3 regions of the Mesorhizobium sp. B1-1-1 genome follow, and region 1 is predicted to be linked to each of the others. Evidence: riboswitches for the same ligand, from Rfam matches in the RefSeq annotation. Region 1 holds a riboswitch; each other region holds the start of a gene.

Region 1 (4,079 bases):
AACATTTCGATCGGTACAGTCTCGCGCGCGCTTAACGGGCGCGCCGACGTGAACGCCGAGACACGCCAGCGCGTGCTCGAGGCGGCCCGGAAGCTCAATTATTCACCGAACCACTCGGGCAGGAACCTACGCCGCGGCACCACCCATGCCGTGGCTTTCATGCTGCAGCCGCATCCGGGCGACCAGCAGTATGGCGAGCCGTTCTTCATTCCGTTCCTCACCGGACTGCAAGCGACATTGGCCGAGTGCGGGCTGGACCTGATCATCGTCATGGGCGCGCCGGCGGATTATCAACAGGAGCGGCTGCGCCGCGTCGTCGAGACGCGTCGTGCCGATGCCGTCGTACTGGCCTGGACGCGGCGCGAGGACGATCGCATCGACTATCTGAGCAAGGCCGGCTTTCCCTTCGCGACGCTCGGCCGAAGCCGGTCCGGCGACGACAGCTATCCCTCTCTGGATCTGGATTTCGAGAAGGCGGGCGCCGATGCGGTCGACCGGCTGGTTGCGCGTGGCCACCGCCGCATCGCCGCCATCCGGCCGTCGCTTGACCTGAATTTCGGTTATCTGTTTCTGGAGGGTTATTGCAAGGCGCTGCGGCGGCACGGCATCGAAGTCGATCCCGGCCTGATTGTGGACGGTTTTATCAACGAAGCCGGTGGCTACGCGGTGACACCGCAAGTCATGCGGTCGAAGGATCCGCCGACCGCGATTATCTTCAACAACGACTCGATGGCGCTCGGCGGCTGCAAAGCGCTCGCCGAAATGGGGATCAAGCCCGGGCAGGATGTCGCGGTGATCGTCATCGTCGACACGCCGCTCTGCCGTTATTTCTCGCCGGCGCTGACCGGCTTTCGTCCGAGCCTTGACCCGATGGGGCGGCGGCTCGGCGAAATCCTGCTCGCCTCGCTCCCGGCTTTCGCCGGCGCGAAAGGGCCAGAGATCATTCGCGAGGTCTGGCCGCTGGAACTGGTGGCGCGCGATAGTGATTGACCACACGTTTGTATCGTTATAACAGAACATACATCGACCTTGCCTCGACGCTGCCTGCATCCTAGGCTGCGACTCGTGATGGTCCCCGCGCCGCAAGGCGAGGGGTGAAAAGGGAACATGGTGAGGCCCGTTTTTCGGGTCGAAGCCATGGCTGCCCCCGCAACTGTAAGCGGCGAGCAAAATCCGAGAAGCCACTGGCCGGCAAGGCTGGGAAGGCAGGATGGCGCAACGACCCGCGAGCCAGGAGACCTGCCATCTGCATGGGTTGACCGGACGGGGTGTGCCGGGAGGAGACGCGGGGTTCGGTCTTGTCGACCGGTTCAAGCCAGCTTCCTTCCGTCGCCATTTTTGAAAGTGACGGAAGTTGGACGGCTCCATCGATCGCATTCACTGCATTCCCATGCATCGCATCATCGTGTGCACGCTTTGCCGCGATATCGCCACCGAGGTGAATTCAGGCCAGCGTCCGGCAGGATTGGCAAGCAAGACGCTGGCCCGTATTCCGGCAGGCCCTGCAAGGAATTGCCCATGACCGCGCCGCTTCTCGAGGCCCGCGACCTGGCCGCGGCGGCGGATGGCCTGCATCTGGTGCATCCGGTCAGCCTTTCGGTGGCGGCGGGCGACCGTCTCGCCATCATCGGTCCCAACGGCGCCGGCAAGACGACATTGCTGCGCATGCTGTCGGGCATGCTGCGGCCGAGTTCGGGCGAAGTGAAGCTCACCGGGCGCCTGCTGGACAGGATTTCGACCGCCGAGCGGGCGCTGCACATCGCCGTCGTCGGCCAGACCGATCAACCGGATCCACGGCTGGCGGTGATCGATTATGTCGAGCTCGGCCGGGTTCCGCATACCGGCCGCAGGCACAGGAGCGAGGAACGCGACATTGTCGTCGAGGCGCTGCGCCGGACCGGGCTGTTGCCGCTGCTTGGCCGCACCATCGGCTCGCTGTCGGGCGGCGAGCGCCAGCGCGCCCAGCTTGCCCGCGCCATCGCACAGGAGCCGAAGATCCTGTTCCTCGACGAGCCGACCAACCATCTCGACCCGCGGGCGCGCAGCGAGTTGCTCGAACTGGTTGCAGGCCTCGGCATGACCGTGATCGCGGTGCTGCACGATCTGGCGCTGGTGACGCCTTTCGCCACCAGGGTCGCGGTGATGAGCCATGGCCGGTTGCATGTGCTGGCGCCGCCACGCGAAGCACTCACTCAGCAGCTGATCCGCGAGATCTTCGGTGTCGACGTCTTTAGGTTGCGCCACCCGACGGAGGACCGCGAGCTGACGGTGTTCGAGGTTCCGAACCGTGCCGCGCCATCTTCGTGAGCGCAGATCCAATTCCCGTGCAACGAAGGAGCAACATCCGTGAAACGCCTTGCCGTATCTCTTGCCTTCTCCCTGCTGGCCTCTACGGCCTTCGCCTTTCCGGTGACGGTCGACAGCTGCGGCAAGTCGCTGACCTTCGACGCGCCTCCAAAGCGCGCTGTCATTCACGATCTCAACATGGCCGAGATGGCCTTCGCCCTGAAGCTGCAGCCGTCGATCGTCGGCCTGACCGGCATCACCGGATGGTACAAGGTCGGCCCCGAATTTAAGGCCGAGCAAGGCTCGATCCCGGAACTGGCGCCCAAATATCCGACGCTGGAAAACCTGGTCGCTGTCGAGCCCGACTTCTTCTTCGCCGGTTGGTACTACGGCATGAAGCCGGGCGGCGAGGTGACGCCCGATACGCTGGCGCAACACGGCATCAAGACCCTGGTGCTGACGGAAAGCTGCGTCCATCTCGACAAGAACCGCCCCGCCGCTTCGATGGACCTGCTCTATGGCGATGTCGAGAAGCTGGGCAAGATCTTCGGCAAGGAGGCCGAAGCGGATAAGCTCGTCTCCGGCTGGAAGGCGCAGCTCGCCGAAATCACGGCCAAGGTCGGCGCCCGCAGGGGAACGCGCGTGTTCCTCTATGATTCCGGCGAGGACAAGCCGTTCACATCAGGCAAGTTCGCCATTCCCAACGCCATGATTTCCGCGGCCGGCGGCGACAACATCATGGCCGACATGGACACCAGCTGGGGCAACACGGATTGGGAGACGGTGGCCTCGCGCAATCCGCAATTCCTCATCCTGCTCGACTATCAGGATGGCGGCGGCTACCGGAAGCTGCTCGATTTCCTGAAAGCGCATCCGGCAATGAAGGAGACGGACGCGGTCAGGAACGAACGCTTCGTGGCGCTTCGCTATGCCGAACTGACACCCGGGCCGGCCAATATCGACGCGATCGGCAAGATTGCCAGGGCGATGCATCCGGAAGCGTTTTAACCGGGAACATGACTTTGCGGCACAAGGCATTCGTATTGGCCATGACGGCGGCCGCGTTGGCTATGGCCGCGCTCGCGCTGCTATCGATCGCCTATGGTTCGACGATGATCCCGCTGGGCGACGTCGTTGCAGCACTTGGCCATGCGATCGGATTGAAGGGGCATGACGTGTCCGGCCCGGTCGGCAGGATCGTCGTCGACCTCAGATTGCCGCGCACCATCCTGGCCATCTGTCTCGGCGGCGGCCTGGGCGTGGTCGGCGCGCTGTTGCAGACGGTGACGCGCAACGATCTTGCCGATCCGTTCCTGTTCGGCCTCTCGTCGGGAGCCGCCGCCGGCGCTGTCTCCGTCATCACCGTCTTCGGCGACAGTTTCGGGATCTGGACGCTACCGATCGCCGCGTTCACCGGCGGTATTCTGGCGGCTTGCGTTGTGCTTTTGCTGGTTGCGCGGGTGAGGGGACAAGGCCCCGAACGGCTGATCCTCGCCGGACTTGCGGTCTCCTTCATGTTCACCGCATTGACCAATTACCTGGTCTTTGCCGGTGACCAGCGCGCCGCCCATTCGGTGCTGTTCTGGACGATGGGCGGGCTCGGCCTGGCGCGGTGGGACAATATCTGGCTGGGTGCGCTTGGGGCCGGCACGATTGCGGCGTACGGGCTGTGGAATCATCGCCGGCTGGACGCTTTCCTGGCCGGCGAAAATGCCGCCGAAAGTCTTGGCGTGCCGGTGGCGCGAATGCGACGGACGACGTTTCTGGTCGCCGCGTTTTCGACCGCGATCCTG
Region 2 (4,079 bases), on a different contig from region 1:
AATGCTCATCCACAAAAGGGGACAACAGCTCTCAAAACTCCACCCCCTGCTGCGCCTTCACGCCCGCCGCGAAATGGTGCTTGGTCAGCCCCATCTCGGTCACCAGGTCGGCCGCCTCGACCAGCGCCGGCTTGGCGTTGCGACCGGTGACGACGACATGCAGGCCCTCGCGGCGCGCTTTCAGCGCGACAACCACCTTGTCCAGATCGAGATACTCGTAGCGCAGCGCGATGTTGAGTTCGTCGAGCACGACGAGACTGATCGACGGATCGGCCATCAGCTCCAGCGCCTTGGCCCAGGCGGCCTCGGCCGCCGCGATGTCGCGCTTCAGATCCTGTGTCTCCCAGGTGAACCCCTCGCCCATCGCGTGCCAGACGACGCGGTCGCCGAAGGCGGCGAAGGCCTCCTTCTCACCCGTATGCCATTTGCCCTTGATGAACTGGACGACGCCGACGCGCTTGCCGTAGCCGAGCATCCGCAGCGCCAGGCCAAAGGCAGCCGTGGTCTTGCCTTTGCCCGGGCCGGTGTTGACGATCAGCAGCCCCTTTTCGACCGTCTTGCTCGCCACCTCGGCGTCTTGGACCGCCTTGCGCTTGGCCATCTTGGCGCGGTGGCGCTCTTCGTCCTTTTCGTCGATGTCGGTCATGTCACTTCACCTTGAGCGGCAGCCCCGCCACCATCAAAAGCACGGTCTCGGCAATCGCCGCGACCTGCTGGTTGAGCCGGCCGGCGGCGTCGCGGAACCGGCGCCCCAGCGCATTGTCGGGCACGATGCCTTGCCCGACCTCGTTGGATACCACGAACCAGGGTCCGCGCGGCCGCGACAGCATGTCAGCCAGCCGCCGACATTCGGCCTCTACATCATGATCGGCCAGCATGTGATTGGTCAGCCAGAGCGTCAGGCAGTCGACAAGGACCGGCTGGTCCTCCGGTAGGGCCTCGAGTGCACCGACAAGGCCAAGCGGTGCATCGATGGTCGTCCAGCCCTCGCTGCGCCGCGACCGGTGCAACGCGATGCGCTGCCGCATCTCGTCGTCATAGGCTTGCGCCGTGGCGATGTAGGTCCATGGCGAAGGCAAGGCCGTCATCAGCGTTTCGGCGTGCGCGCTCTTGCCGGAGCGCGCACCGCCGATGATGAAGGTCAGTCTTCCGCGATCAGGCAAAGCTGTCGCGCAGGCTCGTCGCGCTGCCGGTGAAGCGTCCGCGCACCACGCCGACGACAGCGCCGAGCACGAGCCAGAACACCAGGTTGGTTACGGTTACCGCCACCACGAACTGATGGTGCAGGCCTTCCGGAATCGGCGTCTCGAAACTGTCCGGCTGCGGCGCGCCGACAATATGCGGCGCGACGATCAACACCACGCCCAGAATCGCCAGCGGCAGTGATTTGCGGAAGGCGATCAGGGCAAGGCCGATCGCCGTCGCCGCCACCGTCGCCGTCCACCATGTCTGGCGTGGCAGAAGCTCGGCGGCAGGCATGGCCGGCAGTTCCGGCGGCAGGCCGAGGCCCGGCGCCAGCGTGAACACGGCAAAGCCGGCCAGTCCCCAGAACACGCCCTGGCGCCAGTTGCCGATGCCGCCGGCGAATTCCGAAACCGCGACCAGGACCAGCGCGAAGCCGATGCCGGTGACGATGTTGGCAAGCACGCTGAAGGCGAAGCGCTCGAAGCCGTCGGCCGGCGCCCAGCCTTCCTCTTCAGCCGGAACAGCTTCAGCGGCTGCCGGCGCGGCGGAGCTCATGGCATTGCCCGCCGGGGCGGCAGAGTTCATGGCGTTGTTGTCGGTCGGGGCCGGTGCGGTATGGTCGTGGTGGTGGCCGCCGCCGGCCTGTTCGTAGACTTCCGCCTTCAGGATCAACGGCACGGTGGCATAGGCCTGCATGCAGGCGAGAACGACACCTGCCACGAGCCCTGCGATCGCCGCGATGAACACGACGTTGCGAAACAGGTTCATGATGTCAAATCCCTATCAGTGGCAGGGAAACGCCATCGAGTGGCGATAGTCGTGCGCGGCATTGTGGACCGCGTCGATATGCGAGAAACCGACAAAGCCTACGACGAAAACGCCGAGCAGCGCCGCGAGCGCGAGCTGCAGGAGGCGCGACTGCGAGGAGATGGAGGCGCCGAGGGAGACGGAAGCGGTATTCATGTCTTGTCCTTTCACCCTCCACCCGAGGGCATCGAAGTCAGTTTCCTGTCGCCGGCAGGTCTCCTGGCTCGCGGATCAGCGCCCTTCCCCACCTTCCCGAAGAAAATCTTCAGTGGCATATGGAGAGGACTACCGCACACAGTTGCGGGGGCAGCCACGGCATTGGGCAACAAATCTGCCCGCACCGCATTCCCTCTTGGCTCCAATCGGAACCGACGACGAAGGTGACTATAAGGAAAATCGCCGCATCCGGCAAACCAAATTCCGACGGCGACAAGCGCTTTAGCGCCGTCCGGCCGCTTGCTCCGCTGCAATTGACAATTTCCGTGGCCGGGTGTCGGCTGCCATCTCACAGGAGGCCAGCCATGCAGCCCGTCCAGAGCCAGCACGCCCCCTATAACGGCCTCACCCGGGCCGAGCCGACATTGCCGTCGTCGGCCTATTGGGATGCGGCGGCCTACCAGCGCGACCTCGACGCCATCTGGTACAGGAACTGGCTGCTCGTCTGCCGTGAAGCTGATCTCGCCCAACCGCTGGCTTTCCGCACCTTCCGCGTCGGCACCCAGGAGATCGTCGTGCTGCGTGACGATACCGGCGAACTGCGCGCCTTCCACAACACCTGCCGGCATCGCGGCTCGCAGCTTTGCCAGGAACGCGAGGGCCGGCTGAAGGCGCGGCTGATCACCTGCCCCTACCACGCATGGTCCTATTCGCTGCGCGGCGATCTCGTGCGCGTGCCATCGAAAACGCTGCCCGAAGGTTTCGACAAGGCGGACCATCCGCTCTATCGCGTCGCGCTGTCGGTCTGGCGCGGCTTCGTCTTCGTCAATCTCGCGGAAGATGCCGCCGGCTCGGCGCACTCATCCTTCGACCCGGCCTCAGGCGATCTCGGCAACTGGCCGCTGGAATCGCTGGTATCGGGCCATGTGCTGCGCAAGGTGATGAACTGCAACTGGAAGATCTTCTGGGAAAACTTCAACGAATGCCTGCATTGCCCCGGCGTCCACAAGGACCTGTCGCGGCTGGTGCCGATCTATGGTCGCGGCCTGATGGGCCGGCATGACGACCCCGAATGGACCCGCCATGCCGACAATGACGCGCCGGAATTTTCCGGCGGGCTGCGGGCGGGTGCCGAAACATGGTCACGTGACGGCCAGGCGCATGGGCCGGTCTTTTCGGGCCTGACGCCGGCCGAGCACGCCGCCGGCCAGACCTACGCCACCAGCCTGCCCTCGATGTTCATCGTCGGCCACGTCGACTATGTCAGGTCCGTACGGCTGGTGCCGCTTGGCCCCGAGCAGACCGAATTGACCGCCGAATGGCTGTTCGCGCCTGACGCGCTCGCCGCCACCGACATCGACAACATCGTCGGCTTCGGCACCCAGGTGCTGGAGGAGGATGCCGCGATCTGCGAGGTCAACCAGAAAGGGCTGCGCTCCATGCGCCATAAGGCCGGCGTGCTGATGCCGGAGGAGTACGACCTCCACCGCTTCCACGATTGGGTACGCGAACGACATGCTGCGCTTGTGCCGTAAGCTTCACAGCGACTTCGGCAGATACCGCCAGGTGACATAACCGCAGACCGCCGCAAGCAGGCCGAGCGTGACGAAAACCGAGCCCAGTCCGAAAAAGGCCAGCACCACCGAGTAGACCAGCGGCGGCGTCAGTTCGGAAAAGTCGAGATAAGTGCGGTAGACCGCAGCCATCTGCGCCCGCTCATAAGAGCGGACCGAGCGCATGAAGGCGGTCGAGCCCAGCGCGTCGAGCGCGATGGTGAAGAAGGCGCCGCACAGCAGGCAGGCGCCGGTGACGAGCGGCGCGCTTTCGCCGACGGCACCCGCCGCCAGCAGCACCACCGACATGGCGAAATAGGCAAAAGTCATGGTCCTGCGGCCGCCGAAGCGCTTGCCGGCCTTGCCCCAGAAAATCGC
Region 3 (4,079 bases), on a different contig from region 1:
TCGACAGGCCGATATGAGGATGCGGCCGGACGTCGAGCGCCTGACCGGCACGCAGGATGGCCGGGCCCATGCGGTCGAAGAAGATGAAGGGACCGACCAGCCGCCTTTTGGCAGTCGGCAAGGCGCGGCGAACCTGAAAACCGCCAATGTCCTTGGCGTTCGGAATGACCATCAATTCGATCTGGTCGCTGGCAAAGGCATCGCCGGCTTCAGGATCCTTCCCGGGAAAGAAGCTCATGAACTCTCCTTGTCAGCGGCCGATGGCTGCTTTGGCCAGATCAGGCAAAGCGGATCGCCGCCTTCGCCCGCAGCTTGGCCGCAACCTCCTCGCGATTGCGCGGATGCTGGTTGGTTTCAAGCGAATCGAGAAGCTCGCGCGCCGACGCCGCGATGGCCTCGACGGCATGGTCGAATGCGTGCTGGTTCTGCTTCGAAGGCCGCGTCGTTCCGCTCAGCTTGCGAACGAATTGAAGGGCTGCATCGCGCACCTCGTCGTTGGTCGCCGGCGGATCAAAATTGAACAGGGTCTTGATGTTTCTGCACATCGCTTCCGTATCTCCTCTTGTCCTGGAGCCGTTTCAATCGGGACGCGTTCTATCCTCAATCATGATCGTGTCAAAAACCAGAGAGACGGCTGCGTGCCTCAATCCGCGTCCAGCGGCTCCGTCCCGACCGGCTTGCCGTCGCGGGACAGCCTGATCTTCTCCACCTTGTCCTCGGCCGCCTTCAGCAGCCGGTCGCAATGCACCTTCAGCGCCTCGCCGCGCTCGTAGATCCTAATGGACTGGTCGAGCGGCACATCGCCACGCTCCAGATCATCGACGATCTTCTCCAGCGCGTCGAGAGCCTGTTCGAAGCTCATCGCCTTGACGTCTTCGTTGGTTTCACCAGCCATCATTCATCCTTTCATCAGTCGCCCGACATGGGCGGCGACCGAAAATGCCAATCCTTGCAGATCGTAGCCGCCCTCGAGCAGGCTGACGAGCCGGTTGCCGCTGTGGCGCGCCGCGCGCTGCATGAGTTGGCCGGTCGCCCAGTCGAAATCATCCTCGGTCAGGTTGATCTCGGCCAGCGGGTCGCGATGATGCGCATCGAAGCCGGCCGAAATAATGATCAGGTCGGGTGCAAAATTGTCGAGCGAGGGCAGCACGCGCGACAGGAAGGCATCGCGGAACGCCTCGCTGCCGGTCTGCGGCGCAAGCGGCGCGTTGACGATGTTGCCGGCGCCGGTTTCGTTCTTTGCTCCGGTGCCGGGGTAGAGCGGCATCTGGTGCGTCGAGCAATAAAGCACGGACGGATCGTCCCAGAAAACATCCTGCGTGCCGTTGCCGTGATGCACGTCCCAGTCGACGATGGCGACACGTTCGATATCGTGTTTGCGCTGTGCATAACGTGCGGCGATGGCCGCCGTGTTGAACAGGCAGAAGCCCATCGCGGTCGCTTTCTCGGCATGATGGCCGGGCGGCCGGGCGGCGACGAAAACGTTGTCTGCCCTGCCGGCAAAGACGTCGTCGACGGCGGCGTTGGCGGCTCCGATCGCGGTGATCGCCGCCTGCCAGCTCTTCGGGCTGGCCGTTGTGTCGGCATCGATGCGGGCGATGCCCGTCTCGGGAATGGCGGCGCGTACCCGCTCGACGAAATCCTCGGGATGCGCGTAGAGAATGGTGGCCTCATCGCCTTGTGGCGCCTCGAGGCGGTCGAGCGCGGCAAAAGCCTCGTCGTCGAGCACGCGCTCAATGGCGCGCAAGCGGTCCGGCCGCTCCGGATGGCCGGGTGGCGTGATGTGCTCGAGGAAGATCGGATGGGTGTAGAGACGAGTGGCCATGCTCCCTATCTAGTGCCCCGGCGCGGCGATGGCCATGCGTTGCGGCCTGATGGTTGGGGAAAATCGCGCTTGCGTCCGTTCGCGTCGCCGCGGGGATTGGCGGCGCAGGGGCTTCGTCGTAAAGTCCCCGCCACTGCCTGGTGCCCGCCGCGAGCGGGAGAATCGGGAACACGGTTTGATACCGTGGCGTGCCCAACGCTGTAAGGGGGACCGCGCCGGTAAATGCCACTGTCGATGACGGGAAGGCGCCGGATGCGGGTTGATCCCGAGCCAGAAGACCGGCCTGGCAGGCATCGTCATCCGCATGGTCAGGCGGACGGCAGTTGATTGCAATCGCAAGGGGACAAGCGATGCCGGACAATATGACCATCCCCGTGGGTGACGGATTCGACCAGATGGCGCGCGATGCGGTCTACCGCGCCATGTTCACGCGGCGCGATGTCCGCAGCCATTTTACATCAGAGGCCGTCGACGACGAGGTCTTGGCGCGGCTGCTGCTTGCCGCCCATCACGCGCCATCGGTCGGCTTCATGCAGCCATGGAATTTCATCGTCATTCGTGGCACCGAACGACGGGAACAGGTGCGCGACCTGTTCCTCGCGGCGCGCGAGCAGGAATTGCCGGCGATCGAGGAAGAGCGGCGGGCGCTCTACCGCAAGCTCAAGCTGGAAGGCATCTGCGAAAGCGCGCTCAATATCTGTATCACCTGCGACCGCCGACGCTCACAGGGTTCGCCGCTGGGACGCTGGCACAATCCCGAGATGGATCTCTACAGCACGGTCTGCGCGGTGCAGAATTTCTGGCTGGCGGCGCGCGCCGAAGGCGTCGGCGTTGGCTGGGTCAGCATTATCGAGGCGCAGGCGTTGAAAGGCCTTCTGTCGATTCCCGAGCATGTGACGCCGGTGGCCTATCTCTGTGTCGGCCGTGTCTCGGAGTTCGCGCCGAAACCGGACCTCGAAACACATGGCTGGGGGCGGCGGCTGCCGCTGCCCGAGCTGATCATGAGCGAGACGTTTTGCGGACAGGGCGAAGTTCCGCTCAAATCAACGATCGCACGCCTCAAGGCGGCAACATGCGAAAAGTCTGACAAACCCTTGATTTGATTGCCGATACGGCATGCGCAGCGCGCTGCCGGCGGCCTGCCGTCGTCAGGCGGCTCCGGCATCCTTCCTCAACAATCCTTCGAGCAGTTGCTTGAATGCCGCCACCACGGTCTTCGACGTCGCTTCCGGGTCGTTCGAATTGGCGATCCGCTGCGCCGCCTGGCTGCTCGCCCCGTTGATCAGCCGTGCCGCGGTCTCGGGGTCTACGCCCGGGACAACCACCCCGTCGCCCTGCAGCGTCGTCAGGTGATCGGTCATCGACGCGACGCAGGCATTGGCGTTCGGCCATTGCGCGGGATCCCCCAGCACGGCCGGACCGTCCCGAAACATGATGCGCTGGATTTCCGGCTCCAGCGCCATTTCGATGTAGCTCGTGCATTCGTCGACGAAGCTTTGCCAGCGGGTCGGTGCTTTCGCTGCAACCTCATTCACCCGTGCCGCCATCTCGGCGTCTATCTCGGCGATGACCGCCTGCAAAAGCCCCTTCTTGTCCCCGAAATGATGATAGAGCGCACCGCGCGTCAGCCCTGCCGATGCGGTGAAATCATCCATCGATGCCTCGGCATAACCGATCGTTCCGAACGCATGCCGGGCCGCGGCAATCAATTTGGCGCGCGTTTCGGCGATCATTTCCCTGCGGGGCTTGTGCATCTCTTCTGGCCTTATCTACATACGTCACGTATGCCAATTGACATACGCGACGTATGATCTATTTAGTATTCATACGCATCGTATGTAATTTCCGAATCGCCTTTTGTCGAGGAACGGATCATGCAGAACCCCTATTCCGAGATCTTTCGAGCCCCTGGCGCCAAGGGCTTTGCCGCTGCAGGCTTCATGGCGCGCCTGCCGATCGCCATGGCGCCGATCGGCATCGTGGCGATGCTGTCGCAGACGCGTGGCGAATACTGGCTGGCGGGTGCCGTCTCGGCGACATTCGCGCTGGCCAACGCTTTCCTGGCGCCGCAGATCTCCAGGCTGGTAGACCGCCTCGGCCAGACATGGATCGTCGTGCCCACCACCATCATCTCCGTGCTGGCATTCCTGCTGCTGATTGCGTCGGCCAACCAGGATTGGCCGGTATGGACAATGTTCGTGTCGGCGCTGCTGGCAGCGGCCATGCCCAGCATGCCGGCAATGGTGCGCGCGCG

What was found. A riboswitch is a leader RNA that binds a small molecule or an ion and turns the genes downstream of it on or off. The one in region 1 is predicted to bind cobalamin.
Region 2: another riboswitch for cobalamin. It lies ahead of FJ986_RS17735 (CbtB domain-containing protein); the one in region 1 lies ahead of FJ986_RS01470 (ABC transporter ATP-binding protein).
Region 3: another riboswitch for cobalamin. It lies ahead of bluB (5,6-dimethylbenzimidazole synthase); the one in region 1 lies ahead of FJ986_RS01470 (ABC transporter ATP-binding protein).

What each region holds. Positions count from the first base shown of each region.
Region 1 is NZ_VFWW01000001.1:287,584-291,662, forward strand. It holds gene FJ986_RS01465 (LacI family DNA-binding transcriptional regulator) at 1-990, shown strand, start outside; cobalamin riboswitch at 1,053-1,262, shown strand; gene FJ986_RS01470 (ABC transporter ATP-binding protein) at 1,519-2,307, shown strand; gene FJ986_RS01475 (ABC transporter substrate-binding protein) at 2,347-3,294, shown strand; gene FJ986_RS01480 (iron ABC transporter permease) at 3,303-4,079, shown strand, end outside.
Region 2 is NZ_VFWW01000008.1:72,629-76,707, forward strand. It holds gene cobO (cob(I)yrinic acid a,c-diamide adenosyltransferase) at 32-646, opposite strand; gene cobU (bifunctional adenosylcobinamide kinase/adenosylcobinamide-phosphate guanylyltransferase) at 648-1,163, opposite strand; gene FJ986_RS17730 (CbtA family protein) at 1,156-1,953, opposite strand; gene FJ986_RS17735 (CbtB domain-containing protein) at 1,969-2,148, opposite strand; cobalamin riboswitch at 2,184-2,380, opposite strand; gene FJ986_RS17740 (aromatic ring-hydroxylating dioxygenase subunit alpha) at 2,514-3,683, shown strand; gene FJ986_RS17745 (MFS transporter) at 3,687-4,079, opposite strand, start outside.
Region 3 is NZ_VFWW01000007.1:131,017-135,095, forward strand. It holds gene FJ986_RS15930 (pirin family protein) at 1-238, opposite strand, end outside; gene FJ986_RS15935 (DUF2277 domain-containing protein) at 279-545, opposite strand; gene FJ986_RS15940 (exodeoxyribonuclease VII small subunit) at 644-895, opposite strand; gene FJ986_RS15945 (histone deacetylase family protein) at 899-1,825, opposite strand; cobalamin riboswitch at 1,947-2,127, shown strand; gene bluB (5,6-dimethylbenzimidazole synthase) at 2,176-2,928, shown strand; gene FJ986_RS15955 (TetR/AcrR family transcriptional regulator) at 2,974-3,579, opposite strand; gene FJ986_RS15960 (MFS transporter) at 3,700-4,079, shown strand, end outside.